DNA from 4 places in the uncultured Rossellomorea sp. genome. Region 1 is predicted to be linked to each of the others. Evidence: predicted binding sites of a transcription regulator. Region 1 holds the regulator's gene; each other region holds the start of a gene.
What was found. The regulator Rex, encoded in region 1, represses fermentation and respiration genes when NADH is low (regulators of the CRP and FNR family bind a similar motif). The targets are predictions, from matches to a motif close to TTGTGAAATATTTCACAA.

Region 1 (7,474 bases):
ACAGGGACTGGGTGAAAGTCTTATGCGTAAGATCATGGGCATTGCCACCAAGTTTGGAGCTCGTGTGATGACTCTTGAAGTCAGAGTATCCAATTTAGCTGCGCAGCATTTATATAGAAAGCTTGGGTTTCAAGATGGCGGAATTCGGAAGCGGTATTATTCGGATAATCAAGAAGATGCTTTAGTAATGTGGGTGAATTTATGAATAAAGATATGTTTGTATTGGGAATTGAGACGAGCTGTGATGAAACAGCCGTTGCAATCATAAAAAATGGAACTGAGATTGTGACGAATGTGGTTTCCTCTCAGATTGAAAGTCATAAGCGATTCGGTGGAGTGGTACCTGAAATTGCTTCTCGTCATCACGTGGAGCAAGTTACGTATGTGTTAGAGGAAGCACTTCAACAAGCCGGGATGACGATGGTGGAGATTGATTGTGTGGCCGTGACGGAAGGTCCAGGTTTAGTAGGTGCTCTTCTGATTGGGGTAAACGCAGCAAAGGCACTTGCTTTTGCTCACAACAAACCTTTAGTGGGTGTCCATCATATTGCAGGGCATATCTATGCGAATCGACTAGTGAAAGAGATGAAGTTTCCTCTCCTTTCTTTGGTCGTATCCGGGGGACATACGGAGCTTGTGTTAATGAAAGAGCACGGTTCGTTTCAAGTAATTGGAGAAACACGGGACGACGCTGCCGGGGAGGCCTATGATAAGGTAGCTCGAACATTGAGTCTTCCTTATCCAGGTGGACCCCATATCGATCGGCTTGCTCAAGAAGGAGAAGCTACCCTTGATTTGCCAAGGGCATGGCTGGAAGAAGGTTCTTTTGATTTCAGCTTTAGTGGATTGAAATCTGCCGTTATTAACACGCTCCACAATGCTAAGCAAAAAGGAGTAACCATTCATCCACAAGACCTGGCAGCCAGTTTTCAGGCTAGTGTGATTGACGTGTTAGTAACCAAGACCATTAAAGCTGTGAAGGAATTTCAAGTCGAACAGGTTTTACTAGCTGGAGGTGTAGCGGCAAATAAAGGGTTGCGTGCGGCTCTACAAGAAGCGTTTGAGGGAGTGGACGCCGAGCTGGTCATCCCTCCGTTATCTCTTTGTACAGATAATGCCGCTATGATTGCAGCGGCAGGAACGGTTTTATTCGAACAAGGAAAAAGAGGCGGCATGGATATGAATGCACATCCTGGGCTTGATATAGAGAATTTCTAATAGTGAAAGCTTAAACGTTAACTTCGTTTAAGCTTTTTTCTCTTTTTAGCTCTGTTAATCGATGTCGTTAATAGACGGAGGAAAATGTGAATATCTTGTGGTTAACGTATACCAAATAAGGTAGCATGAAAGAAAAAAAGAACGAACATACGTTTTATCAACAGGTTGTGGATAATTTGTTAATAACTTTGTATAAGTTGTGTACACTATGTGAAAAAGACCTGGGATAAATAGCCTATTTTCTGGAATGGACTGTGGATAACCAAGAGTTTGAATGTGGATAATGTGGAAAAGTTGTGTGAATAACGATTGTTTAGGATTTTGAATGTGGATAATAATGTGGAATAAGAAAAGGGTGGGGAGCAAGTTAATCGAATACTTATCCCCAACCCTGTGGATTATTGTTCTCCTTGAAGAAGTTCTTCAAGTTCTGTCCATTCTTCCAATAGAGATTCAAGCTCTTCTTTTTCTTTTGTCAGTGCTTCATTGATGTCTTGGACTTTTTCATGATCTTGAAAGATCTCCGGGTCACAAAGGAGGTCTTCTTTTTCTTGAATGTTTTCTTCCAGAGTTTCCATTTTGTTTTCAATTTCTTCAACTCTTCGTTTTCGTTGACGCTCAAGTTTTTTTGCTTCTTTATCGATTTTATGAGATTGCTTTTGAGTAGTGACTTGTGAAACAGGCTCTCCTTGTTCCATCCGCTCGAGTGCGGCCAGTTCTTCCTGCTGTTGCAATTTCTCTACATAATAATCATAATCGCCAAGATATTCTGTTGAACCCTTTCTGGAAAGTTCAACAACCTTTGTGGCGATGCGATTGATGAAATAACGATCATGGGACACAAAGAGAATCGTTCCTGGATAGTCAATCAAGGCATTCTCCAACACTTCTTTACTGTCCAAGTCAAGATGGTTTGTCGGCTCGTCCAGGATGAGGACATTCCCTTTTTCCATCATAAGCTTGGACAGTGCCAGTCGGGCTTTCTCTCCGCCACTAAGTGTTGAAACCGGCTTTAAGACATCTTCCCCTGAGAATAAGAAGTTTCCGAGTACGGTTCGGATTTCTTTTTCCATCTTCATTGGGTACTCGTCCCACAGTTCGTTTAAGACGGTCTTATTAGAAGACAGTTCAGCTTGTTCTTGATCATAGTAACTAATCGAAACATTTGATCCAAATTTAATTGCTCCGTCAAGTGGTTGGAGTTTATTCACTAATGTTTTCAATAGGGTGGACTTACCAATGCCGTTAGGACCTACAAGGGCGATGCTGTCGCCTTTTTTAACAGCGAAGTCGATGTGAGATGAAATTCTTTCGCCTTTTCCATATCCGATGGTAAGATCTTGGACGTGAAGAACATCATTTCCGCTTGGACGATCAATTTGAAAAGCAAAGTTGGCGGATTTCTCATCACCCAGAGGTCTGTCCATTATATCCATTCGTTCTAATTTTTTTCTGCGGCTTTGGGCCATCTTGGTAGTAGAAGCCCGGGCTATATTTCGTTGGATAAAGTCTTCGAGTTTCGCGACCTCCTGTTGCTGGCGCTCGAACATCTTGAGATCCTTTTCGTAGTCTTCTGCTTTTTGTTCAAGGTATTTACTGTAGTTACCCAGGTATTTTTTGCTTCGATTTCGTGAAATTTCATACACTTGATTGACGACGCTATCCAAGAAGTAGCGGTCATGGGAAACGATCAAGACAGCTCCTTCATAGCTTTGAAGGTACGTCTCAAGCCACGACAAAGTCTCAATATCAAGATGGTTGGTAGGCTCATCCAGAATGAGGATGTCAGGCTTGGTCAATAGAAGCTTACCAAGAGCCAGACGGGTTTTCTGGCCACCGCTTAAAGTAGAGATCTTCGTTTCATAATCAAAGTCGGCAAAGTTCAATCCATGCAGGACTGAACGAATATCTGCTTCATATTGATAGCCGCCGGAATCTTTAAAACGTACTTGAAGTTCATCATATTCCTTTAATACGCGTTGGTATAAATCTTCTTGCTCATAAACAGAAGGATCGGCCATTTGTTTCTCAAGTTTTCTTAATTGTTTTTCTTGAGTTTGTAATTCTTCAAATACGGTCAGCATTTCTGACCAAATGGAAAGCTCAGATTCCAAGCCTGTATTTTGCGCGAGGTATCCAATGGAGACCCCTTTTGGCTTCGTGATATCTCCTGAATCATAAGAGAGATGACCTGCAATTATTTTTAAAAGAGTCGATTTTCCTGCCCCGTTGCGTCCGACGAGAGCCACGCGATCTCTTGTCTGTATTTCAAGCTTAATATTTGATAGGATATTATCGGCACCAAAGTTTTTCGTTAGTTGATTCACTTGTAATAGAATCATGACGTTTCACCTCTATTTCATAGTGCTAGTGTACCGTATTTGGGAGGGGAACGGCAATAAATCGACTATTAATCTTCGTACACTTAGGATAAAATATAGTGTATGATGGGTAGTAGAGTTTTAAATTCTGTCTGCTTTCTATTTTGGAAGCGGTATCAGAGGTTTTGAATAGATGTGGGGGAATACAATATGAACCAGGATACAACGAAAATTCCACAGGCAACGGCTAAGCGCCTTCCGCTATATTATCGCTTTATCAAGAATCTGTACTCATCGGGAAAGCAGAGGGTTTCATCGAAAGAATTGAGTGAAGCGGTGAAGGTTGATTCTGCCACGATACGCAGAGATTTTTCTTATTTTGGCGCGTTGGGTAAAAAGGGATATGGATATAATGTCAATTACCTTCTATCCTTTTTCCGTAAGACATTGGATCAGGATGCCATTACGAAGGTTGTGCTGATAGGTGTAGGGAATCTCGGTACAGCTTTTCTTCATTATAATTTTATAAAGAATAATAATACAAAGATTGAAATGGCTTTTGAAGTGGATGAAAAAAAGGTTGGGACACAAATCAGCGATGTACCCGTTTTTCATTTAAATGATTTAGAAGAGAGTCTTGAGGGGCATGATATTGAGGTGGCCATTCTGACAGTTCCGGCATCTTCTGCTCAAAATATCACAGACCGATTGGTTTCTTCTAATATTAAGGGGATCCTGAATTTCACTCCTGCGAGATTGACGGTGCCGGACCATATCCGCGTCCATCATATTGATTTGGCAGTTGAACTTCAGTCACTGGTCTACTTCTTAAAGCATTATTCAGGGGATGACACGGAAATGTCACAAGATGGAATCATATCCGAATAGAAAATGATTCGTATTTACGTTATGATAGAATGGTAAAAGAGGAGGTGTCTCATTATGTTAGGTGCAGGTAGTATCGTATTGATAACGGTTGTTGCTTTACTGATATTTGGACCAAAGAAATTGCCTGAGTTAGGAAAAGCAGCTGGGAATACATTACGTGAGTTTAAGAATGCAACAAAGGGCTTAGCAGATGATGAGGACGATAATAGTAAAAAAGCTAAGTAGGGTAGGATGAACGCCATGAGTCAAAGTCAAAGAGACATGACAGTCTATGAACATATAGGAGAATTGCAAAAACGACTCATGTTTGTAGTCGTTTTCTTCTTGTTAGCGGTAATTGTAAGCTTTTTTCTTGCGGAGCCGTTGATTCGATATTTGCAGCACGCGGATGAAGCGAAAGAATTAACCATGAACGCCTTTCGGATTACAGACCCTCTCAAAATCTATATGGAAATGATCATGTTTATTGCGATCATCATGACATCACCCATCATTCTATTTCAAGTATGGTCGTTCGTGAGTCCAGGCTTATATGAGAAAGAGAGAAAGGTAACGCTCAGTTACATACCTATTTCTGTCCTTCTTTTCTTAGGTGGATTGTCATTTTCATATTTTATTTTGTTTCCATATGTCGTGAAATTCATGATGGGTTTATCAACCAATCTGAATATCCAGCAAGTGATTGGAATTAATGAATACTTTCATTTCCTGTTTCAAATAACCATCCCATTTGGATTTCTATTTCAACTGCCGGTTATTATGCTGTTTCTGACACGTTTGGGGATTATTACGCCGATGTTATTGGCACAAATGAGAAAAGTGGCTTACTTCATATTGTTAGTCATAGCCGCTTTCATCACACCGCCGGACATCGTCTCGCATTTAATGGTAACCGTTCCTTTGCTCCTTCTTTATGAAATCAGCATTTGGATCTCTAAGATCGGATATAAGAAGGTTTTAGAAGCAGAACAAAAGCTTGAAATGGAACAGTTCGAGGATATAAATAAGGATTGATCAAAAGATCAATCCTTATTTTTTATTCTCTATTTTCTTTTTGATCTTGAAATGCAGCATCACCATCCGCAACCCGGAACCAAAATCAAGGGTTGCCAGAAAGACGAGCATATAAGTGAAAAATCCCCAACCATCATCCTGTACATTTTGCACAGCAAAGTATGTGAAGAGCACACCGAGAAGGAGATAAATCACGCCTGAAAATAGTGGTGATCTCCTCATAGAAATAATCCTCCAATAAATCCTTGTATTTGTTCAGCTTCGTTCATCATTTTTTCAATTTCATCCTTATAGATAGATTGCATTAGAACGACCGTTGTATTCATGGCAACGTGAGCAAATATTGGAACCAGTATCCGCTTCGTTTTGACATAAAGGAACGCAAAGGTAAAGCCCATTGCAGAGTACAAGATCACATGCTCAGGCTCAAAGTGCGCGAGAGCGAATATAACAGAGCTGATTAACGCGGCGAAGAAGAAATTCATCTTTTCATAAAGAACACCGAAGATAATCTTTCTGAATACAATCTCTTCTAAAATAGGGCCAATGATCGCAGCTACCATCATCGATAGAGGTACCTTTTCAATAATCCCAATAATCATCTGCGTATTTTCAGATCCCATTTGGATACCTAAGGCATACTCAATCTGTATCGCGATGGATTGAGCGATGAACGCCATGAAAATCCCGACTACAGCCCACACAATTGAACTTCCTGCATTCATAGGAGCGGACCGTTCAAGGTTGGTGCTTGTCTCGCTCTTTCTAAGAATGCCCCAGACGACGAGGAGAGTTAATGTAAAGCTAATCACAAGCCAGTATCCAGGAACAACATTTCGTACGGTCTGCTCTGGAATCGCAAGGACATCAACACCAATCTTAAATAAAAGGGGTATCCCGACAACACTGGAAAGCTGCATCACGATATAGGCAATTAAGATAAATCCGAAATGTTTTTTCAACGTTTGATCTCCTTTAACACCTGTTAGATGAAGAACGAATAGGATTCGTCCTGAACATACTCCTGTACAATTCTACTAAGAAAAGAGAAAGTGTTCAAATTTAAGGGGTTTGTAAGAATTGCCACTCTTCCATTGATTTAAGAATAAAGGCATATGGGGAGGCATAGGATAGGAGGGTGTGAAAAAAAGAGAAATATGACGAAAAAAATTTTAGGCAGGACTCTTGCAAAATGAAAACGAATTAATTAATATAATAGTTGTGTTAGCACTCACAATAAGCGAGTGCTAATAAATATCATTTACATAATTTCAAGGAGGTTGTTTCACTTGTTAAAACCACTAGGTGATCGCGTCGTTATCGAGCTAGTTGAGTCAGAAGAAAAAACAGCAAGCGGTATTGTGCTACCGGATTCCGCAAAGGAAAAGCCACAAGAAGGTAAAGTGATGGCTGTAGGTACTGGTCGCATTCTTGACAACGGTGAGCGCGTTGCTCTTGAGGTAGCTGTCGGCGATCGAATCATTTTCTCTAAATACGCTGGTACAGAAGTGAAATACCAAGGCACAGAATACCTGATCCTTCGTGATAGCGATATTCTGGCTGTAGTTGGCGAATAATCAAACTTCGTATATAAACAATACTTTACTTAAATAAGAGGAGGACTTTATCAATGGCTAAAGATATTAAATTCAGCGAAGAAGCACGCCGTTCCATGCTTCGCGGTGTAGATCAATTAGCAAATGCAGTAAAAGTAACTCTTGGACCAAAAGGACGTAACGTGGTACTTGAGAAAAAATTCGGTTCACCACTTATTACAAATGATGGTGTAACGATTGCAAAAGAAATTGAATTAGAAGATGCATTCGAAAACATGGGTGCAAAACTGGTTGCTGAAGTAGCAAGCAAAACAAACGAAATCGCCGGTGACGGTACAACGACTGCAACGGTCCTTGCTCAAGCGATGATCCGTGAAGGTCTTAAAAACGTAACAGCTGGCGCTAACCCTGTTGGCGTTCGTAAAGGTATCGAAAAAGCGGTTCAAGCTGCCATCGAAGAATTAAAAGTGATCTCTA
Region 2 (7,474 bases), on a different contig from region 1:
TATTCTACTGTCAAGATGGCTGTGACGGCGATTTGTCCTGGTTGGACGGCTGCACTCTCTTCAGCGGCTTTTACAAACCCGGTGGTCATAAAGGGGGTGACGATTGGGCTTGATTGCTCTGTGATGGACTTTGGCTGGGGATCGAGCTGCTGCCCCGATTGGCTGGATAATGTGAGTGCTTTTTGATACGCCTTTTGATATGCCATAGCAAGGGCCTGCTGATAGGATTCGATGGGGTTGGAATTGACAAATGAAATGTTTTCTACACGATTCGCACCGCTCTTAATGGCATCATCAATAATCGTACCGACTTTTTCAATGTTCTGAATGGTAACTCGGAATACTTGGCGAACCTCATATCCTGTGAAAATTTGCTTTCCGTCCTCATAGTTGTACTGTGGGAACACTTGATAGGTGGAGGTCTGGATATCCTTTTGTGACACTCCGTTGTTTAATAGTGATTGAACGACTTGACTCGATTGTTGCTGGTTCTGGTTTTGGGCCGCTTCAAGCTCTTCATCTTTAGTGACAACACCGACAGAGACAATGGCTTGATCAGGATCGGTATAAAGGGTATGCTCACCTGTTACAGTAATCGTCCCCTTGGTGTTGCCGGTCCTATAGTATGGATATGAATACATGAGCAGTCCTACACGCACGTAAAGGATTCAATTTTATCCAAGTCGATGCCGAAGTATACCCATGTGAATCCAATCCATCTCCATCCGGCAATGGAACGGCGTCCAACAAAGACAGGATAGAACCAGAAAGCATCCCTTCTTAACCAAATATACGTGTAACGGAATAAACATCTTCTGATGGCACCTGGGTCTACTGCAAAAACACTTGGTCCACCTTGTGTTCCTTGCATCACCGTTTTTTGCGGTTGGAAGTTCGGTGGTGGTCCGGGTGGTGGTTGATTTTGTCCGCCTTGCCCGCCAGTAGGTGGTGGTGAGCTTGGTGCGCCTTGTCCTCCACCAGGAAAACCTGGGATGCCAAAGCCGCCGCCCCCTGATCCTTGGCCACCTCCAGGGAATCCGGGAAAGCCGCCTCCTCCGCCGCCAGGAAATCCAGGGAATAATTGTCTGTGATCGTACATAGAAGAACCTCCTCATAAAGAATTCTCTTTATCTTATGAGGAGGTTGGGTGGGCGTGCGTGTCTATTAATTTAGCGAAGGGAATGGATCAAGTCTCCATCGCTTTTTTCATCACATGTTTGAGTGTTTTTGCAGAGTGGGCGAATTGAGCTTTTTCTTTATCATTTAATGGAAGCTCGACGACTTTTCTGATGCCCTCACGATTAATAATCGCAGGAACACCGATGTAGATATCGTCCTGATGATACTCCCCTTCAAGGAGGGCAGATACGGTTAAAATGCTATTTTCATTGTTAAAGACCGCTTTGGTAATCCTGGCAAGACCCATGGCAATACCATAATAGGTTGCGCCTTTCCGTTCAATGATGTGATAGGCTGCATCTCTTACATTAACGAATACATCATCAAGCTGTTTCTGGACGTCATCCTGGTGGAGGTCAATCAACTCACTTAAATGACTTGCTCCTACAGTTGTGTGGCTCCAAACGGGAAATTCCGTGTCTCCGTGTTCTCCCATAATATAGGCGTGAATATTCCGTGTATCAATATCAAAGTGCTCGCCGACTAAGTAACGAAGTCTGGCTGTGTCGAGAATCGTTCCTGATCCGATGACTCTTTCTTTCGGCAGTCCGGAAAATTTCCACGTTGCATACGTTAAGATGTCGACAGGGTTCGTTGCCACAAGGAAAATGCCGTTGAATCCACTATTCATGACAGAGTCTACAATATTTTTGAAGATTTTCACATTCTTTTCCACCAGATCCAGACGGGTTTCGCCTGGCTGCTGGTTAGCTCCTGCCGTAATCACGACCAGGTCAGCATCCTTACAATCACTGTAATCTCCTGCAGATATTTTCATAGGAGAAGCGAAAGCAAGACCATGGTTTAAATCACGTGCGTCTCCGTCAGCTTTCTCCTTATTCAAATCAATCATCACAAGTTCATGTGCGATTCCTTGATTGAGGAGAGCAAAGGCATAACTTGAACCTACAAATCCTGTACCGATTAAAGCTACTTTGTTTGTGCATTTGATTGTCATACGTCATCACCTATTCACTAATTATTTGTAAAAAAAATTGGTCACATGAATCTAACAATGGTGAGATTAAGAGAAAGTAATAAAGCTTTCAGAATATGAGCGGAGATATTGTGAAGTAATTCACAACCAAATGATAACACGAAACACATTGATATTCTACTCTGAAATATAGCATAACATAAATAAATGTGAATTAATTCACAAACTTGTCATACAGAGGAACGTACCTATGCCCGTCCCTCAAATAAAAAAAGGGTTTTTTCTGGTGAGTGATGAATGTATAGAGGAAGAGGAGAGCTATGGGAGGTGTGTGTATGAATGTCAGGAGTGGGGATTTATTTATCCGTCCTTTAGTGGAGGGGGATAAATACACGTTGGCAAGGTGGTTGCAGGATCCGGAGGTACTGGAGTTTTATGAAGGGAGGGACCGTCCCTTCACTCTTCAGATGGTGGAGGAGAAATTCCTTGCAGAGAGGGCCGTCTCAGGTTGTCTGGTTGAGTATGAGGGGAATGAAATCGGTTATCTCCAGTATTATCAGCTTGATGAAGAAACGATGATCCGGTATGGTTACACGAATTTAGATGAAGTGATTTATGGTACGGATCAATTCATCGGAGAAGCGGCATATTGGAACAGGGGTTTAGGGACGGAACTCATTCGAGCTGTAGTAGAGTACTTGCTCAAGAAAGAGGGGGTCCACCGCCTCGTGGTGGATCCCATGACTTGGAACACCAGAGCGATCCGCTGCTATGAGAAATGTGGATATAGTAAAGCGAGAATACTACGGGAGCATGAGCTTCATGAAGGCGAACATCATGATTCCTGGCTGATGGAGTTCATTCCAGAGTGAATGGGAGACTTTAAAATGAATAGAAAAATAGAAGAAGCCATTGAACTGAGAGAGTCGGGAGAATACGCAGCTTCCATTGAAAGGTGGAAGCGATTGATTGGGGAAGAACCAGATAATGGTTTTCTGCATTACCAATGTGCATGGAGCCATGACGCAATGGGACTCGAAAGCGAAGCCGTTCCTTATTACGAAAGTTCGATTCAATTGGGACTGGATGATAAAGATTTACAAGGCGCCTATCTTGGATTAGGGAGTACATATCGGACATTGGGAGAGTATGATAAAAGCAAAACCGTGTTCGAGAAAGCAATCGGACGATTTCCTGAAAATAAAGCGTTGACGGTCTTTTATTCCATGACCCTCTATAATTTGAACGAACATAGTCAAGCAATGGAGCTACTGCTGACATGTATTGGAGAATCGTCACAAGAATCCACCATCGAACCTTATAAAAAGGCGATAACATTTTATGCTAGTCAATTGGACGTTGTGTGGAAATAAGAGTAGCTGTTCTCCATGACAGCTCTTTTTTGTGGTTGGAAAGTAAAAAGGAGTGATTGAAGTTGGCAATGACTCAACTGTATCTGGTGAGGCATGCTCACTCAAAATATACCCCCGAGGAATTAACCAGACCCCTTTCTGAGAAAGGTAAGGTGGGTGCTGAGAATGTAACGGAATTATTAAAGAAGGAAAAGATTGATGCAGTATGTTCCAGTCCATATAAAAGGGCGGTGGAAACCGTTGAAGGGACAGCCCGCCATATTGGGAAGGGAATCAATTTATATGAAGAATTGAGAGAAAGAACTCTCTCTGGAAAACCTGTTCAAAACTTTGAAGAGGCAATCTCAATGGTGTGGGAGGATCCTGCTTTTTCCTTGGAAGGCGGAGAGTCGAATCTCACTGCTCAAAAAAGGGGCGTACAAGGGATATTTAAGATCATTGAAGAATATAATGGGAAAAACGTTGTGATTGGAACACATGGTAATATTATGGTTTTGATCATGAGTTACTTTGATCCTCAATATGATATCAGGTTTTGGAGAAAGCTTGAAATGCCGGATATATATTGTTTAACTTTTGATGATGAAAATCTAAAAAGTGTCAAGAGAATATGGACACAACCAGCTGAATTTGCACTACAAAAAGACCGTTCATTATGAACGGTCTTTCAAGTATCTATATCGGTTTAATGAGGCAGGAATGCCAGCTGATAGAAGAACAGGACGGCAAAGATATACACGAGTGGATGTACCTGCTTCCATTGTCCTTTTACTACTTTTAATAATGGATAAGAAATGAATCCCAGTGCAATCCCCGTTGCGATGCTTGATGTTAATGGCATGCTTAGGATGATTAAGAAAGCAGGGAAGGCTTCATCTAATTGATCCCATTTAATTTGGGAGATGCTTCCCATCATCAGGCTTCCAACGATGATAAGTGCTGGAGCAGTAATAGCTGAAATTCCCGATACGGCACTTACAAGAGGACCGAAGAATGCAGCAGCGATGAACAAAACAGAAACCGTTAATGTTGTCAGTCCTGTTCTTCCTCCAGCGGAAACACCGGCTGAAGATTCAATATAAGCGGACGTAGGACTTGTTCCAAACATAGCTCCAACAGTCGTTGCAATGGAATCAGCCAATAGTGCTTCACGTGCTCTTGGCATCGTGTTGCCTTTCATAAGACCTGCTTGTTGAGCCACTCCGATCATTGTTCCCGTTGTGTCAAAGATGGTCACAAGCAAGAAAGAGAAGACTACCGCATATAATCCATACTGGAAAACATCAGCAAAAGCAGTTGCCGGATTTGCTACGATCAGTCCTTCTGGAAGATGTGGGAGGGCCACAAACCCTTCCTTAAATGATAATTCTCCTGTAAAGAATGCAACGAGTCCAGTGACAATCATTCCGATAAATAATGCTCCATGGACACGTAAGACCATGAGGATCAGGGTAACAGCCAGCCCGATTAACGCTAAGATCGCAGAGGATGAATGAAGATCCCCCAACTGTACTAAATTTGTTGGGTGAGCTTGGATGAGTCCTGTCAATCGTAATCCAATAAACGCAATAAACAAACCGATTCCTGCTGTTATGCCGTGCTTTAGATTTTGAGGAATGGCTTCGATTAATTTTTTTCTAAACGGTGTTAAAGAGAGAATGATAAAGATGATACCTGCTACAAAAACGGCAGAAAACGCAACGATATAAGAAATATCATCATTCGCACCGACTACTGAGTACGTAAAATAAGCATTTAATCCCATCCCTGGTGCGATGGCGATCGGGTAGTTTGCGAACAAGGCCATCCATAACGTTCCGGCTACGGCTGAAATAATGGTTGCTAAGAAGACTTGATCAAATGGGACACCTGCATCAGCTAAAATAATGGGATTCACAACGACAATGTACACCATTGTTAAAAATGTTGTAATACCTGCCAGTATTTCAGTTTTAGGATTAGTGCCGTGTTCCTTCAATTTAAACATCGTAATACCTCCAATAAAAACGAACATTAAAAACACGCAACTTCTATAATATTCGGTAATAGATTGGATTTCAATAGGGGATACCGAAATTTTTTTAAGAAAATATCTTGAAACCCCTTCCAAACCCCTTTTGTTTTCGATAAGATGTTATCAATTATAGAAGAATCAGTCTCTATAATGCCCAGTCAGTAAACGATTTACCACGCAGGAAGTAACATTTCATAAGGAAAGGAGCGGTACTAACGTGTATACTCAATTGAAAAACAACTCAATCTCCGAGCAGATTGAGCAGATCACACGATCCTTAGTCGCTCTGAAAAGCTATAACGGAACAACAGGCGAAAGTGAAAAAGCCCAGTATATATATGAAATGATTTCCTCATTTCCTTATTTTCAGGAGCATCCTGATCGGGTCTGGCTGCAAGAAGTCCCGAACGATCCCACAGGAAGGAAAAACGTGTTTGCCCTCGTGAAAGGAACGTCTTCGAAAACCGTATTATTCCATGCCCACTATGATACGGTAGGGACGGATGATTATGGGGCACTTCAAGATATGGCTCATGATCCCGACTTTCTTCAGAAATTCTTTATGGATTATGAAGGAGAGGAAAAGGTTAGGGAAGATGCACTTTCTGGAAACTGGCTATTTGGAAGAGGGGCCTTGGATATGCAGAGCGGGATTGCCGTCCACATAGCCAATCTTTTACACCATACGGATCAAGCAGCCCCGGAAGGAAATTTACTCTTCCTGTTTAATGGTGACGAAGAAAGTGAACATGCCGGAATGATTGCTGCTTTAAGTGATCTCTATCGTTTAAAGAAAGAGGGCTTTGATTATTTGGCAGCGATCAATACGGATTTCATTTCTCCGATCTATGACGGGGACTGTAAACGATATATTTACACAGGTGCTGCAGGGAAGCTTCTGCCAAGTTTTTATATATATGGAAGAGAAGCGCATGTAGGGGATGTGCTGACATCCATCGATCCTACTGTGATTGCTTCAAAAATCAATCTCGAAATCAATCAGAACCTGGATTATCTGGAGGATATACCTGGAGAATTCACCCTGCCGCCATCGTGCTTGTATTTCAAAGATGATAAGCATACGTATAATGTCCAAACCCCTCTTAGCGCTTCTCTTTACTTCAACTATTTTGTCTACGAGAGAACCGCCAGAGAAGTGCTCTACGATATGAAAAAGGCAGCATTAAAGGCAGTGAGTGAACTGGAAGAACGGAGCAAAAAGCAGTTTGAGCAATATCGGAGCTATCATGGTTTCCCGGAAAGGGAGTTTTCCTGGGAAGTGGAGGTGCTGACATTACGGGAGTATATCTTCTGGCTAAAGGAAAGAGGCATTGATCCGGATCCTGTCATGAAAAAGATTCTTCATGATATGGAAGGAGAAGATAGAAGAACGATTGCATATACGATGGTGGAAGCCTTACAGCACCTGGATCCCGATCGAACACCCAGAGTGATCATTTTCTTCGCACCGCCATTTTTACCTCACAACTTTGTAAATGAAGAAAATGAGTATGGCAAGAGGGTAAGAGAAGCGTTAGGAAAATGCTTAAATGATATAGCCAAAGAAACCGGCGAAGAATTTGTCATTAAACGGTTTTTCCCTTATCTAGCAGACGGCAGTTTTCTCTCTCTTCATGAAGAAGACGAGGATATCGAGGTATTTAAAAAGAACCTGCCGCTGATCGATCAGTTGTATCCTGTCCCTATCGAAATGATCAGAAAGCTGAACATCCCTTCTATTAATATAGGAGTTTATGGAAAGGATGGCCATCAGTGGACAGAGAGAGTGTATAAACCTTACACATTCTCAGTACTGCCGGAGATTATCCAGCGTGTGACGAAGGATTTATTGAAGATATGATGTGCCGAGTATAGCTGAACAAAGAGAGAGGTCATTCGCTTAGGGATGCGCCTCTCTCTTTTTATTGATTTGAAATTATTTTGTGCTCTTTTTTTACAATTATTGTAATA
Region 3 (7,474 bases), on a different contig from region 1:
AACCATTATAAAAAGCCTGCAGGAATGAAAGGTGTACATTCTCCTTACCACTGCCTTCACTCGTTAAAGCAGGTACAATCACCATTGCTTCATCGAGGGTTGAGACACTGCGATTGAAAAAGGAAAGAGAATGAACGATGTCTTGAAATAGTTGGTCGTAGGTTTTGATTTGTACATGGGCAGTCTCATGCTCACCGCTTTCTGATACCGGATTGATTCGATTGATCGAAGCAGTTGTCGGATTTGGGCTCACAGGAAGTATTTTCTTCCCTAATAGTGCATTGGCAAATGATGATTTCCCCGCACTAAAAGCACCGAATAATGCAATCGTGAAGGATTGATTGGAAAGGCGCTCTTTCTTTCCTTCTAATAGATCCGCTGTCTTGGAAAACCCATTGTATTTCCTGAATACATGGGTCATCGTATCTAAACGTTCGATAACCCCTCCTATAGAAGCTTGTTGTTCTTTTCGTGGCTCCGTCACAATCTTTTCCCTGGTTCGTCGTATTGTCTCTTTTTGATCCAACTCCATGTCAGTTGCAAGAATATACTCTTCCGACCTTGCCTTCCAATTCACAATCCATTGTTGGAGAATAGAATCTGCCTGTATTTGATCGATTTCAATACTCATTAATTTTCGCAGTTGAGTGGTCTTTTCTTCATATAATGTGTTCCACTGATAAATGACTCCCGTTTTCTTTTGGAGTTCATTAAGCTCAGCTTCTAAAACTGAATTCTCTTCTCGAGACGCGCTTTCAATTTCATTCAAAGTGTCTCCAAACAAATCATTTGTATAGTTTCTGGCTTTCCCCTTTATTTCCTCAGAAAGATCATCACAGTATTGTAGAACGTAATCACTCGTTATGCCCGCACCTGATTTAATTAGATCAATAAGAAATGGTTCATCCACTTCCAGAGATAATTGATCCCACTTCATTCGTTGATCTGATGAAGGACTGTATTCTTTCACCATGTTTTTTCCCAGTGTCTTCAGATGCCATTCTAATTGAGATTCGATGCGGGTATTTACATCGTCTTTAAACTTCTGAATTCTGATCGCTTTTTCATCTTCTGTCTTTTGTTTTGAAAATAAAAAACCTACCTTAAAGTCTGGTTGTCTGCTTTCCAGAAAATCTTTCGCTAATTCTCTCGTTTCAAACGGCATTAAATACGCATTTTTAAGGACTTCTCTTCTTTCTGCCTCAAAATGTTCTTTAATCGCTTTTACGTTATTTTTTGCTAAAGTTTCAATCAATCTTCTTTCAGTTTGAAGAAGAGCGTCTTTGTTATTCCACTCCTCCTCTGTCAGTAGGTCTCTCCCTGTTTCCTCGATTTTCTCAAGCTCTTCCTCATACCACTTCTCATGCTCAGATCGTAATTGAGAAATAGCCGATTCTGCAGAGTCCTCTATCAGTTCACTTTTCTGTTTCACCTGCTCTTCAATTAATGACTCTAATTTTTCAAGATCATTATGAGGATGATGCGGAGCTTTTAGACTTGTAAAAAACGTTCCATTGGGTACAACACCCCAAGAAGCAAACGAGTTCTCAACACTTTCTTTAAAGTCGCTGAATGTTAATTCTTCTTCCTGGTGTTTATCAATCTGATTTACAATGAGATACAGCTTGACTCCATGACGGATCATTTCCTTTGTGAACTCAAAGTTCACCTGAGATTGAACATGGTTATAATCCATTACGTAAAAAACGGCGTCAGCGAGATGAATGGCGGATTCAGTTGATAGTCTGTGGGCATCATCCGTACTGTCTACGCCAGGCGTGTCTAAAACCGATACACCCTCTGGCATCTCACTCTTGCTACGCCCTATTTCTACAGAGTATACTTCCTCACCGTTTTTACAAAAGTCCTTAATGGTGGAGAACTCATATGGCGCCTTGAAGTATAACGGCTGGGAATCATGATAATGAATTTTCGCAAAATCCGTAGATGCATGGTGAACCTTTACTAGATTCGCACTGGTTGGGATTGGACTGGACGGGAGGATTTCTTCCCCCATTAAGTGATTAATCATTGTAGACTTTCCAGCCGAAAAGTGGCCGCAGAAGGCTAAAATCAGTTCATCGTTGTATAATTTCTCTGCTAATCTTTCTACCTTTGCGGCCCGCTCTACGTCTCCGTTGTGACGGAAAGTATCGTGGTAGGCTGTAAGTTGTTGCAATGTATTATGTAATTGTGTACTTTTATGCTCTATCTGACTCATTGAACTAGTTCCTTTCTGTTTTCAGAAAAATGATAACGTTTTTATTTTATCGTATTTAGCTCAATTTCTCTATGAAATCATATCAACATGGGGTATTTGAGAACGGTATTAGTATATGCAGGGATTTCAAAAGAGGCAAAAGACAAAATAAAAAGCCCTCTTCCGAAGAAGGGGACTATGTATTTATCGTGTTGTGTCAGTTGCGATCAGGTTTGAATGAACAAAAGATTTTGAGTTTGTCTGGTATGATGGTACTTTCTTCTCTTGTGCTGAATCCTTCATTACATTTGATAAAACATGCTTCATCATGAAGCTATACGCTAATACAGTAAACAATATCAGAAACCATACCATATTTGTCCCCACCCTTTTGTTAAGAAAAATTGAGAATAATTATCATCTTCAATTAGAATCTTAACAAAAACGATAATCATTTTCAATAAGAAAATTATTTTTCTTTCTTGATTAGGGGGATCCAGCCCTTTGTATGAAGGTGAATCCTTTCATAATTCGTTTCATCTCGAAGTGCATGTTCCTCAAGCGGAATGCGAATAGAGAGAATGAATTGATTTAATAATGCAAAGACAAACAGGGTCCAATAGGCATTAAAGAGTAATGGAACAATCAAGAATTCTAATGTCACAATAAGGTAGTTAGGATGCTTCAAATATTTATAAGGACCTTTCGCAACCACTTCAGCTTTCGGAAGCACGATGATTTTTGTATTCCAATACTTCCCCAGTGAAGAAATCACCCAAATTCTCCCGAGCTGAGTGAGAATGAAGCCAGCCAACAGGATTGGCCAATAGGGGTTAACCCCTGTATGAAAGATCCCTCCTTCAATTAACAACGAAACAAAGAATGCGATATGGATAGCCACCATCATTTTATAATGAGCCTGTCCATATTCTTTTGCCCCCTGTTCCTTCATCCACTTCTCATTTGACTTGGCAATGAATAGCTCCACAAGCCTCTGAATCATCAGTACGAAAAAAAACAGAATGAAATAGAGCATCATTCCCACCTCATCAAAAGCAGTTCCGAACTAAACCCCGGCCCTAAAGCGGTACCCAAGCCTATATCTCCACGCTCACAGCCTTTATTCATAAATTCCTTCAGCACATACAAGATGGTTACAGATGACATATTCCCATAGTTTTTCAAGACCTTCATTGATTCAGATGTCATGCTTTCATCCATTCCTAAAGCTTCCTGATAGGCTTCAATGACCTTCTTACCTCCTGGATGTGCCACAAAATGCTTAATATCTTCAAGGCTGATATCATTTGCATTGATAAATCCCTCAACATTCGGCCTGAGCCAATTCTTCACCAGTGTGGGAATATCTTTTGAAAACACTACATATAAACCGTTATTCTTTACCTCCCACCCCATTACATCCAGTGAATCCTCTAAGAGAGTCGATTGAGTGGCGAAAATGGATGGCAATGGGTGGGAAATCCCTTCAAGTAATGGGCTTTCATCACCACATACAACAGCACACGCAACGCCATCCGCAAAAAGAGACGTTCCAATTAAATTGCTCTTTGAGCGATCCCCATGCTGAAAGGTGAGTGAACAAAGTTCAATGGAAAGGACGAGAACATTTGCTTTCGGAAAAGCTAAACAGTACTCATAGGCCCGTGACAGCCCGCTTGCCCCCCCTGCACATCCCAATCCCCAAATCGGAATTCGTTTAACATGAGAAGAGAATGGCAGAAGATTCATAATTCTCGCTTCTAGACTTGGTGTTGCGAGGCCAGATGTTGAAATCGTAAAAATCGCATCAATGTCCTCCAGTGTAATCTGATGATTGGATAGGATTTTCTTAACAGCCTTGCTGCCTAATTCAACTGCGTGGTGAATGAATTCATCATTTTTTTCTTGAAAGGTATGCTCCCTAGAAAACCATTCGAGATCTTTTACGAAATAACGACTGTCTATTTCACCATTTTCAAACACGGTGAGAAGACGTCCGATATTCTTAAAGCTTGTCGAAAACAATTGTTTCGCAAATTCTGCCGCTTCTTTTTGTGTAATCTTCACAGGGGGAATCTCGGTTTCAACTGAGACAATTTTCGGCATATACGTACACTCCTTACACTTCCATGTAAGGGTAGCATTTCCAAAAAATCACAAAACATGTATTCAAGATTATGTATAGTCCTTCAAATTCATCTGAATATGCCTTCATTCGAAAAGAATACCATTGGTGATTATTGTGATTCGATAATCACTTTACCATATACAAAGAGCTAACCCGCAATAAGTTAGCTCTTTGTTGTACGGAAGTTCAAAAACCTTGAATCGTCATTCCACCGTCCACAAAAAGGGTTTGGCCTGTAACATAATTCGAAGCATCCGAGGAAAGGAAAACAGCAGGGCCTACAAGTTCCTCCAGTTCACCGATTCTCTTTAGGGGTGTTACGGCCAAAATATCGTTTACATATTCTTCGTTTTGCAATAGCTCTTTTGTTAGTGGCGTTTTAAAATACCAAGGTCCGATACTATTCACATTAATATTGTATTTTCCCCATTCCATGGCTAATACCTTCGTCATTTGAATCATGGCTGCTTTCGTTGAAGCGTACACAACCCCTGTACGTAAAGCAACATGTCCAGCTACAGACGCTATGTTAATGATTTTCCCCTGATTCTTCTCCTTCATATGTTTACCTGCTTCCTGACTCATCATAAAAGCAGATTTCAAATTTGTATCCATGATCGTTTGCCATTCTTCATCCGTAACCTCAAGGGCGCTGGAACGAATATTCATTCCTGCATTATTAATTAAAATATCAATGGAACGTTTTTGATCTTCTATGTAAGCAATCGCTTTTTGAATCTCTTCCCGTGATGTCACATCCGTCGGGATTATATAAGCCCTTCTTCCCAGCTTTTCAATTTCACTGGCCGTTTCTTCCAGATCGCCCCTCGTCCTTGATAGCAGGACAACATCGGCTCCTGATTCTGCTAAACCTATACTGAGAGCTCGTCCAATTCCACGACCGGCACCAGAGACAACAGCCAGTTTATCTTTTAATGAAAATGAAGGTAAATACATCTTCACACCACCCTACCCATTATTTGAATCTTCTATATATTAACACAGTCATGTTGACTGCTAAAAGGTTTACGCTTTAACGAGTTTTCTTCTTGTCCCCCTGGTTCTGGACATGAATGTGGATTTTCGAATCTACATGAAGTTGACACTGAGGACAAACCGTTTTCTCGGAAAAGATCTGACAGCAATGCTTACAATAAAATTTTTCCACGAAATATCCTCCTCCCTCTTTATTTTCATTCCTATACTCTATGCATGTCGTTCCGACAAATGAACCGATTGAAAGACCTATTTATTTCTGACTTCACATTTATTTCACAATTTTTCACGTAACCTGTGACATTTATCACAGATTCATAAGGGTTTACACCTTTATGATAGTGATAACAAAATCAATCATCCAATGAATGGAAGGAATGAGATAAATGGCGAAACCGGAATTACATCAAAAAACCGAGGTTAAGGTCGAAGAGTCAACTTCATTAAAAGGAACTTTTACTTCGGTTCTGTTCCTAGGTGGTTTTTTAGTCCTTACTTGGCTAGGAGTATTCTTACTATTTTTAAATCGTTTTTAATTCTGAAGGAGTGGTTAACATGCACATGCATCGCTATGAAAAATGGTGGTTAACGTTAGGAACAGGGTCTCTTATCTTATTTTTAGTTATTTTAGGAATCAGTGCTTTTCATCAAGGACATCAACCTCCAAGCGCGAAAGCATACGTCAATCCCGAGCAAGTGGATAAAACCTCGCCCTTTAACGAGCCGGGATTAAAGAAGGTAGAAGGGAAGGATTGGGATTACGAGTTAGTGTTTGTCGCATCAGCATTTCTCTACACGCCCGGGGAAATTGAAATACCTAAAGGATCTACACTTAAAATCATCGCCACAACAAAAGATGTTGTTCACGGATTTGAAGTGGCAGGAACAAACATTAATATGATGCTTGAACCTGGATTTGTTAGTGAATATACAACAACCCTTGACAAAACAGGAGAATTTCTCGTTGTATGTAATGAATATTGTGGGGTAGGTCACCACACAATGAAATCTATGATCAAGGTGGTGGACTAAAATGAAACGATTTGTGAGAATTGAGAAAAAAGATGCTACTTTGGCGATGGCACATATTTATGTTGGCTTTATTGCCTTGGCTCTAGGTGGATTGGCTGGATTATTACAAGTGTTGGTAAGGTCAGGCAAATTCATTTTGCCTGCAGGGATTGGCTATTACCAGGTCTTAACGGTTCACGGCGTATTATTGGGATTGGTATTAACCACTTTCTTTATCCTTGGATTCCAGCATGCTGCCATTTCCCGAACTTCCGGTACCTATTCTGGAAAATCGCGCTTGTTTGGCTGGTTAGGATTCTGGGTCATGCTTCTTGGTACAATCATGGCCGCTGTTATGATTCTATTAAATGAAGCAACTGTACTTTATACTTTCTATGCTCCCCTGCAGGCACACTGGATATTTTACTTAGGTTTGACTTTCGTCGTTGTTGGAAGCTGGTTAGGCGGGGCCGGCATGATCATCAAATATGTAAGCTGGCGAAAAGAAAACCCTGGACTACCAAGCCCTCTGTTAACATTCATGGCCATCATCAATACCGTCTTATGGATTGTCGCCACCATTGGTGTGGCAGGAACGGTTTTATTCCAGCTCCTTCCTTGGTCTCTTGGCCTCGTTGATCGAGTAGATGTGCTCGTAAGCAGAACATTATTCTGGTATTTCGGTCATCCCCTTGTATATTTTTGGCTGCTGCCTGCCTATATGGCATGGTATGTCATTATTCCAAAAATCATTGGCGGAAAAATATTTTCAGATTCGTTAGCCAGACTTTCATTTATTTTGTTCCTTCTATTCTCTATCCCGGTAGGTTTCCATCACCAATTAGTGGAACCTGGAATTGACGCATATTGGAAGTTTCTACAGGTTGTTCTTACCTTTATGGTTGTCATACCTTCCTTGATGACTGCATTTTCTCTTTTCGCTACCTTTGAAATGTACGGCAGATCCAAAGGAGCTACCGGATTGTTTGGATGGTTTAAGAAGTTACCATGGGGAGATGCACGCTTTACCGTACCCTTTATCGGCATGGTGGCCTTTATCCCTGCGGGAGCAGGTGGATTAATCAATGCATCTAACCAAATGAACCAGGTTGTTCATAATACCATTTGGGTTACGGGCC
Region 4 (7,474 bases), on a different contig from region 1:
TGCTACAATTCCCCATAGAAGCGGCTTATTCCATTCATTCCGCTTCTTCCACTTCCAGAACAGAATAAATGCCGCAGAAATAAAGATACTGTAAAACCCAATTGATACCATCAGGTCAAACATATAGTGGACCCATAAAGGCGGCCGCTCATCTTCAGGAAATTCATTCAGACCAATAACCTCTGTTTCAAAAGAACTCCCTGCCAGAAAACTTAAGAATCCAGGTAAGCGGATCTCATTATGGACCTCATTATTTTCATCCAGTGTTCCAAATACGATAAGATCCGCATTCTCTTCCGTTTCAAAGTGCCATTCTGCTGCGGCGAGCTTCTCAGGCTGATACTCGGCTAGGAATTTAGCTGATAAATCCCCTGCCAATGCAGTCGCAAAAGCGAAAATCAAAGCAGAAACCATCGTTAAACGCAGGGCTTTCTTATGATACTCCCCGCCTCTCTTACGAAGAATCGCAAATGCCGTAATCGCCGCCAACACCAAAGCCGATGTTAGATAGGCAGTCGTCAATACGTGAAACACTTTCGTAGGCGTGGCCGGATTCAGCATCGCAGCAATCGGATCGATATTAATGGCTTTCCCATTCTCTAATTCAAATCCTTGAGGAGTGTTCATAAACGCATTCACCGTCGTAATGAAAAGTGCAGAAGCCGAAGAACCAATCATAACCGGAATCGTCAACAGCCAATGGATCCACTTATTCTTAAAACGGTCCCAAGTATAAAGATAGATTCCTAAAAAGATAGCCTCAAAGAAAAACGCAAAAGTTTCCATAAATAATGGCAGTGCAATCACCTGTCCGGCGACCTGCATAAATGAAGGCCACAATAAGGAAAGCTGCAACCCTATCGCTGTACCCGTTACAACCCCCACCGCAACCGTAATCGTAAAACCTCTTGCCCACCTTCTTGCAAGCAAAAGATAATGGGGATCATTTCGTTTGATACCCATAAACTCCGCAATGGCAATCATAATCGGTACCCCTACCCCAATCGTCGCAAAAATAATATGGAATGCAAGGGTTGTCGAAGTGAGCATTCTACTCAAAATCACACCATCTAAAACCATTCTATACTCCCCCTACTGATCTACTTACAATCGTAAACAACTGTTTTCTACTGTTTATCACATATTGTTCATTATAAAACCTGATAATGAGTTTGTGATGTGTTGAACATGAATATTTTGTGACGTTTTTCACAAACATTTATTTATCTTTTATTTTAGGGGTTTTTAGAGTAATTGGCAATGATGTTGCTTGGAGGGATGGGGCTTGTTTTTCGAGAAAGTATTGTACACCGACCCGACCCTATCCCACCACACCCCTCCTTCCATAAACAAAAGAAAAGAACCCCTCACACACCAGTGCAGGGGTCCATCCTTTCTTACATCGCATCCAACATTCTGAACTGTGATTTAACCAGCTCATAATAATCACCCTGTTGCTCCATCAGCTCATCGTGGTTGCCGGATTCTTTGATTCTTCCATTTTCCAGGACAAAGATATTGTCCGATTCACGGATCGTAGATAGGCGGTGAGCGATGATGATTGCGGTACGACCGTTCAGTAGACGTTTCAATGCTTTTTGAATTTTGACTTCTGTTTCTGTATCTATGGATGCTGTCGCTTCATCCAATATGATGATTCGAGGGTTCGCCAATAGTGCTCGGGCGAATGACAGTAATTGTCTTTCACCAACGGATAAAACATTACCCCGTTCTTCCACTTCGGTCTCGTATCCATTGGAAAGCTTCTCGATGAACTCATTGGCTCCGATTGCTTCGGCGGCATTCTTAACCTCTTCGTCCTTTGCATCAGGGCGCCCGAATCGGATGTTATCCATGATGGTTCCCGAGAAGATGAATGTATCCTGCAGGACGATGCTGATTTGACTTCGTAAGCTTGAAACCGATGCATCCCTCAGGTTTACCCCATCAATTTTCACTTCACCATTCGTCGGATCGTAAAAACGGCTGATCAGGTTGGCGATCGTAGTTTTACCAGATCCAGTATGGCCGACTAACGCGACGGTCTGGCCTGCTTTCATTTCAAGGTTGATGTTTTGGAGTGCTTTTCGTTTGTCATCGTAGGAAAATTCTACATTCTCAAACTGTATTCTTCCTTTGATGTCAGTCAGGTTCACTGCATTCGTTTTTTCATTTACAATCGGTTGTTCATCGAGGAATTCGAAGATACGCTCGGATGAAGCCATACCGATCAGTAGTTGATTGTAAACTTGGCCGAGCCTTGAAATGGGTTCCCAGAACATCCCCAGATAGAAGGCGAATGAAACAAATTCTCCCAGTTCCAGTGAGCCGCCTTGAATGAGATGGGCACCGTACCATATGAGGACCGCTGTCCCAATGGCGTTTGTCAGTTCTACTAGCGGGCGGAACATGGCATTTTTCTTTGTGGCTGTTCTCCAGCTATCGAAGTTTTCCGTGTTTACCCCATCGAAGAAGGCCATGTTTTCTTTTTCTTGAGTGAATGATTGAGTAACACGGATCCCTTGAATGCTTTCATTCAGATGGGAATTCAGCTTCGATTGCTTGAGTCGTACCATTTGCCAGGATCTGCGGATGTTTTTTCGTAAGCTGGTTGAGATAAAAAACATGATTGGCAGAATGACCATGACGGCAAGTGTTAACTCAGGACTTAACGTAAAGAGAATGACGATGATTCCAATGAGCAGGATGATATCCATTAAGAGATTAATAACTCCGTTTGTAAATAGTTCCTGAAGGGAGTTAATGTCATTCATGATCCGAACCAGGATGGAACCGGCTGACCTCTGATCAAAGAAGCGATGGGATAGCCATTGAACATGGCTGAATAAGTGCTTTCTTAAATCATAGATAACTCCTTGCCCCAGCTGATTCATCCACCTGATCCTTAGCACATTTGCAACGTAATTCAATACATAGAGTCCTGCGATAATTCCAACCAATGTAAATAGTAAATTGGAATCCTTCTGCCTGATGGCTTTGTCTAATGTGTATACCCCAATCAGAATAGGTACGATCAATCGAACTGCTGTTGTGATCAGAACGGTAATGATGGATAAGGGCAGGAGTTTTTTAGAATAGGGCTTTAAATACGTTAATAACCGGTAGAGTTGCTCCCAGTTAAACGGCTTATCGATCATTTGATCTGTAGAGTAATGGAATCTGCTTAATACGCTTTTGTTCACTTTGTTTTTCTGACTCAAATCCACTCACCTACCCTTCCTGAGTTTGTAATATTTTTTTCTGGTCTTTGTATTGGATATCATAGATTCGTTGATACGGTCCATTATTTTTCAGTAGGAAGTCATGAACTCCCCTCTCGACGACTTTCCCGTTTTCCAGTACGAGTATTTCATCTGCATGCTTGAGGGATGAAATCCGATGGGCAATAATAAAGGTCGTTCGATCCGACATGACTTCTTTTAGCGCTTTTTGAATCCTGAATTCAGTTTCCATGTCTACGGCGCTTGTTGCGTCATCGAGGATCAGGATCGATGGGTCTGTACAAATCGCACGGGCTATGGCAATCCGCTGCTTTTGACCACCTGAAAGACCTAAACCTCTTTCACCGAGCCTTGTGTCGTAGCCATCGGGCAATTCTGAAATAAAATCATGGGCTTGTGCCCGTTTTGCTGCTTCCATGATATCTTCCATTGTTGCTTCCGGTCGTCCATACGATATATTTGCCTTGATGGTCGAAGAGAATAAGAAAGATTCCTGAAGGACGAAACCGATATTTTTTCGAAGTGATTTTAAAGAGTAATCTTTCAGATCCCTTCCATCGATGAGGATTTCTCCCTCTTCGGGTTCATAGAAACGAGTGATAAGCTGGGTGATACTCGTTTTACCAGAGCCGGTACCTCCGATCAGACCGATGACTTTTCCGGGTTCAGCCTTAAAGGTAATATCCTCGAGGGCTGCTTCATCATGAACGGTATAATTCAGTGACACATGCTTAAATTCCACTTCACCATTCATCCGATCAACGTGGAGAACATCTTGATGATCTTTTATCTCTTCGTCCACTTCAAGAATTTCGAGTAAACGTTCCCCTGATGCTTTCGATTGTGAAAACAGGTTAATCGTAAATCCAAGATTCATGATCGGCCAGATAATGTACCACACTAAACTGTAAAACGCGACAAGCTCTCCTGGTTGAAGGTTGCCATTCATCACAAGATAACCACCGTAAGCGAGGAGTGTCACCACACTTACATTCCCCAGAAACTCCATTAAAGGAAAGTACTTTGCCCAAATGTCCGAGGTGAAAAGGTATTTATCTTTGTAATCGCCGTTTGATTGGTTGAATTTGTTGATTTGATGATTTTCTCTCGATAATGATTTTACTGTATTGATTCCTGAAATATTTTCTTGAACATTGGTATTCAGTTTTCCGAATGATTTACGGATACCCCTGAAAGCAGGGTGAACCGCTTTATCAAATTTGTATACGGCTATAGCCAGAAATGGTAACGATAATAGGGTAACGAATGTCAACTGAGGTGAATAATAGAACATAACACCAAAGCTTACCGTTACTAAAAGGAAAAAGCGAAGCAGTTCGGAAAAACCAAAGGATAGAAAGAAACGAAAAGCTTCTACATCTGCCGTCAACCGGGACATCAGATCCCCTGTTTTGGCATTATCGTAGTAACTGAATGGAAGGAATTGAAGCTTTTCATACAGTTCATTTCTCATTCGATAAACCGAGGTTATACCGAATAGATCCCCATGGTATTGCTGAATAAATGTGGCAACGCCTTTCACGATCATAATGCCGATAAATCCAAAAGCTAAGTACGGAATCCACTGATAGTTCCCTTGCAGAATCACATCATCAATCGTGATTTGCAAGATCATTGGATAGACGACAGTGATCAGTGTAACAAAAATCAAGAAAATCATTGAAATGATAAAATGCCTTTTATAGGGCCAATAAAAGGCTTTCAATTTTTTAAAAGTATCCATATTTTCTCCCCCTTCAACGTTGCATATAAAAAGAACGTACTAATAAATATATCGGCTTTCGAAATATTTATCTACCCTTTTTTAGAATTTTTTACTTTTTTATGAATTATCCTCCTAGTCTTATTATTCATATTAATTGTAAAAATGAATCCAAAAAAATAGATCGGTCTTTTGACCGATCTATTCCCGCATATTTCGTTTGAACCTATTCGCTTTTTTCCATTTCATCGAGCACACGATTGACGCGTTTTTCAAGCATTTTCATTCCGCTTCCGCCCGCTTGGAAGTGACGAAGGTTCCCGTCTTTATCAAAGACATAGTAAGCCGGCACATATTGATTTTCGAATGCATCGGTCAATTTATGCTCACTGTCTACGAAGATTGGCTGAGTGATATCGTGCTCAGCTGCTACCTTCTTTATTTCTTCCAGGTTCAGATCATCCTCGGAGCGTGGCATATGGACAGCCATAACATTCAGTTTATCACTGTATTGATCCCGAAATTCATTTACTTGTGGCATCGCTTCTTTACAAAGGTGACATGAGATGGACCAGAAGTGAATAAGTGTCGGCTTTTCTCCTACCAGCTCTCCCTTTGTTACTTCTCCATTTAACCATTCTGTAGCACCGTTTAATTCCGGCATCGGTTCACGAAGCTTCATTAATATGGCCTCCCTTAATTTGTATCGATTTTATTCCTATTGTTCACAGGATAGATTTGTACTACTCCTGAAAAATTTACATGATAAGAAAAAGGCCTAACAAACGGTTAGGCCTTTATTCATTTGAAAATTATAAAGTTTTTTGACCTGGCTTCCAGTTTGCCGGGCAAAGTCCGCCAGTTTGAAGTGCTTGAAGTACACGTAAAGTTTCTTCAACGTCTCGGCCGATATTGTTGTGGAATACTACTTGATATTGCAGTTCCCCTTCTGGGTTTATGATGTATAGCCCGCGAAGAGCAATACCTTCATCTTCAATTAGGACTCCGTATTCGCTGGATACACTGTGGTTTGTATCTGCAGCTAATGGGTATCTTAGCTCACCAAGACCATTTTCTTTACGGTCAGTGTTAATCCAAGCTAAGTGGGTATGAATAGTGTCTGTAGAGACACCGATAACTTCTGCATCTAAATCTTCGAACTCATCGTAGCGGTCTGACATTGCTGTAATTTCAGTTGGACAAACGAAAGTGAAGTCCATTGGGTAGAAGAACAATACTGTCCACTTATCGTTTTTCATATTTTCTTCCAGTGACACTTTACCGAATTCTTTGTTTGGCAATACAGCGTCCATTTCAAAACGTGGAGCCTGTTTGCCTACCATGCGTTCTGCCATGAGTGAATCCCTCCAATGAGTTTTTAATGAAGTATTTTACATGAAAAGGAAGACGTGAAAGCCTGTCCTTTCTGAATCACAAGTTTCATTATATAGGATTAGTTTTTTTAAGTCAATGTTAAATTATAATCAATTTAATATTAAAATGATTATAATTTATTGACAATATCCCTTACTTGGTTTTCCCTATTATATAGAAGTTTACTCACTTTTCTGCTTGAATAAACATCTACATAAAGTTTACCATTTCTCAACTGGGGAATAAAACAATATGCTTTTTTATATACTCTTTGACATGTCCTATGGTGAATTGTGTATACTAGAATGGTCATTATTTAAAAGGAAGGATGTTTTGGATTGAATTACATACTTGGTCTTAGTGCTATAAGTGACCGACTTTCCAATTTTAATTGGGGCGGTCTATTGGTGACGATTGGAATAGGCGCCTTACAGATAATAGCGATTTGGATCGCTTTCATTATCGTGAAAGGTGCAGCTAACAAAGTGGTTGAGAGAGTCTTTGATAAGTACAGAAAAAGAAATGATGTTTCTGAAGGTCGCGCCCAAACACTACAAAGTCTTTCAAAAAATATAATCGGATACATCCTGATTTTTGTTTTCTTTGTCACGATTTTACAAATCTTCGGTATCCAGGTGACGGCTATTCTCGCCGGAGCAGGAATTGTTGGCCTTGCAGTCGGCTTTGGGGCTCAAGGGTTAGTAAGTGATGTAGTGACTGGATTCTTTATTCTATTGGAAAAGCAAGTAGATGTAGGGGATTACGTGTCCACAGGAAATTTCTCAGGGATTGTAGAAGAGGTTGGTTTACGAACGACACATATTCGTGGGTTTGATGGTACTCTGCATTATGTGCCAAATAGAGAAATTACGAGTGTCAGCAATCATTCCCGTGGAAATATGAGAGCACTTGTTGATATCGGGATCTCATATGATGATGACATTGACAAAGCGATGGTGGTGCTTCAGCAGGTTTGTGATACGATCGCTCAAGAAGATGACAATATTGTAGATGGACCAAATGTGTTAGGGGTTCAGACACTTGGCGCTTCAGATGTAGTACTGAGAGTGCTATGCAAAACGAAAAACATGGAGCAATGGGGAGTGGAACGGAAGCTTCGTAAAGCTCTAAAAGA

Region 2: a site for Rex is predicted at 2,246-2,263, ahead of Q1B03_RS07090 (L-lactate dehydrogenase). Genes of this name have one in related genera too.
Region 3: a site for Rex is predicted at 5,620-5,637, ahead of Q1B03_RS02570 (cytochrome c oxidase subunit II). Genes of this name have one in related genera too.
Region 4: a site for Rex is predicted at 1,198-1,215, ahead of Q1B03_RS09055 (cytochrome ubiquinol oxidase subunit I). Genes of this name have one in related genera too.

The regions. Positions count from the first base shown of each region.
Region 1 covers NZ_CANKZT010000013.1:1,645-9,118, forward strand. The annotation lists gene rimI (ribosomal protein S18-alanine N-acetyltransferase) at 1-205, shown strand, start outside; gene tsaD (tRNA (adenosine(37)-N6)-threonylcarbamoyltransferase complex transferase subunit TsaD) at 202-1,218, shown strand; gene Q1B03_RS21555 (ABC-F family ATP-binding cassette domain-containing protein) at 1,617-3,560, opposite strand; gene Q1B03_RS21560 (redox-sensing transcriptional repressor Rex) at 3,750-4,427, shown strand; gene Q1B03_RS21565 (twin-arginine translocase TatA/TatE family subunit) at 4,482-4,652, shown strand; gene tatC (twin-arginine translocase subunit TatC) at 4,668-5,441, shown strand; gene Q1B03_RS21575 (YdiK family protein) at 5,457-5,663, opposite strand; gene Q1B03_RS21580 (CPBP family intramembrane glutamic endopeptidase) at 5,660-6,403, opposite strand; gene groES (co-chaperone GroES) at 6,731-7,018, shown strand; gene groL (chaperonin GroEL) at 7,072-7,474, shown strand, end outside.
Region 2 covers NZ_CANKZT010000002.1:29,895-37,368, forward strand. The annotation lists gene Q1B03_RS07080 (SIMPL domain-containing protein) at 1-641, opposite strand, end outside; gene Q1B03_RS07085 (hypothetical protein) at 650-1,099, opposite strand; gene Q1B03_RS07090 (L-lactate dehydrogenase) at 1,187-2,137, opposite strand; gene Q1B03_RS07095 (GNAT family N-acetyltransferase) at 2,452-2,988, shown strand; gene Q1B03_RS07100 (tetratricopeptide repeat protein) at 3,004-3,489, shown strand; gene Q1B03_RS07105 (histidine phosphatase family protein) at 3,558-4,148, shown strand; gene Q1B03_RS07110 (NCS2 family permease) at 4,175-5,476, opposite strand; gene Q1B03_RS07115 (M20/M25/M40 family metallo-hydrolase) at 5,721-7,364, shown strand; gene Q1B03_RS07120 (hypothetical protein) at 7,464-7,474, opposite strand, start outside.
Region 3 covers NZ_CANKZT010000001.1:465,110-472,583, forward strand. The annotation lists gene Q1B03_RS02540 (dynamin family protein) at 1-2,221, opposite strand, end outside; gene Q1B03_RS02545 (hypothetical protein) at 2,405-2,575, opposite strand; gene Q1B03_RS02550 (isoprenylcysteine carboxyl methyltransferase family protein) at 2,670-3,239, opposite strand; gene Q1B03_RS02555 (type III polyketide synthase) at 3,236-4,306, opposite strand; gene Q1B03_RS02560 (SDR family NAD(P)-dependent oxidoreductase) at 4,515-5,285, opposite strand; gene Q1B03_RS02570 (cytochrome c oxidase subunit II) at 5,880-6,356, shown strand; gene Q1B03_RS02575 (b(o/a)3-type cytochrome-c oxidase subunit 1) at 6,358-7,474, shown strand, end outside.
Region 4 covers NZ_CANKZT010000002.1:416,977-424,450, reverse strand. The annotation lists gene Q1B03_RS09055 (cytochrome ubiquinol oxidase subunit I) at 1-1,080, opposite strand, end outside; gene Q1B03_RS09050 (ABC transporter ATP-binding protein) at 1,398-3,158, opposite strand; gene Q1B03_RS09045 (ABC transporter ATP-binding protein) at 3,232-4,986, opposite strand; gene Q1B03_RS09040 (TlpA disulfide reductase family protein) at 5,192-5,647, opposite strand; gene Q1B03_RS09035 (peroxiredoxin) at 5,778-6,320, opposite strand; gene Q1B03_RS09030 (mechanosensitive ion channel family protein) at 6,678-7,474, shown strand, end outside.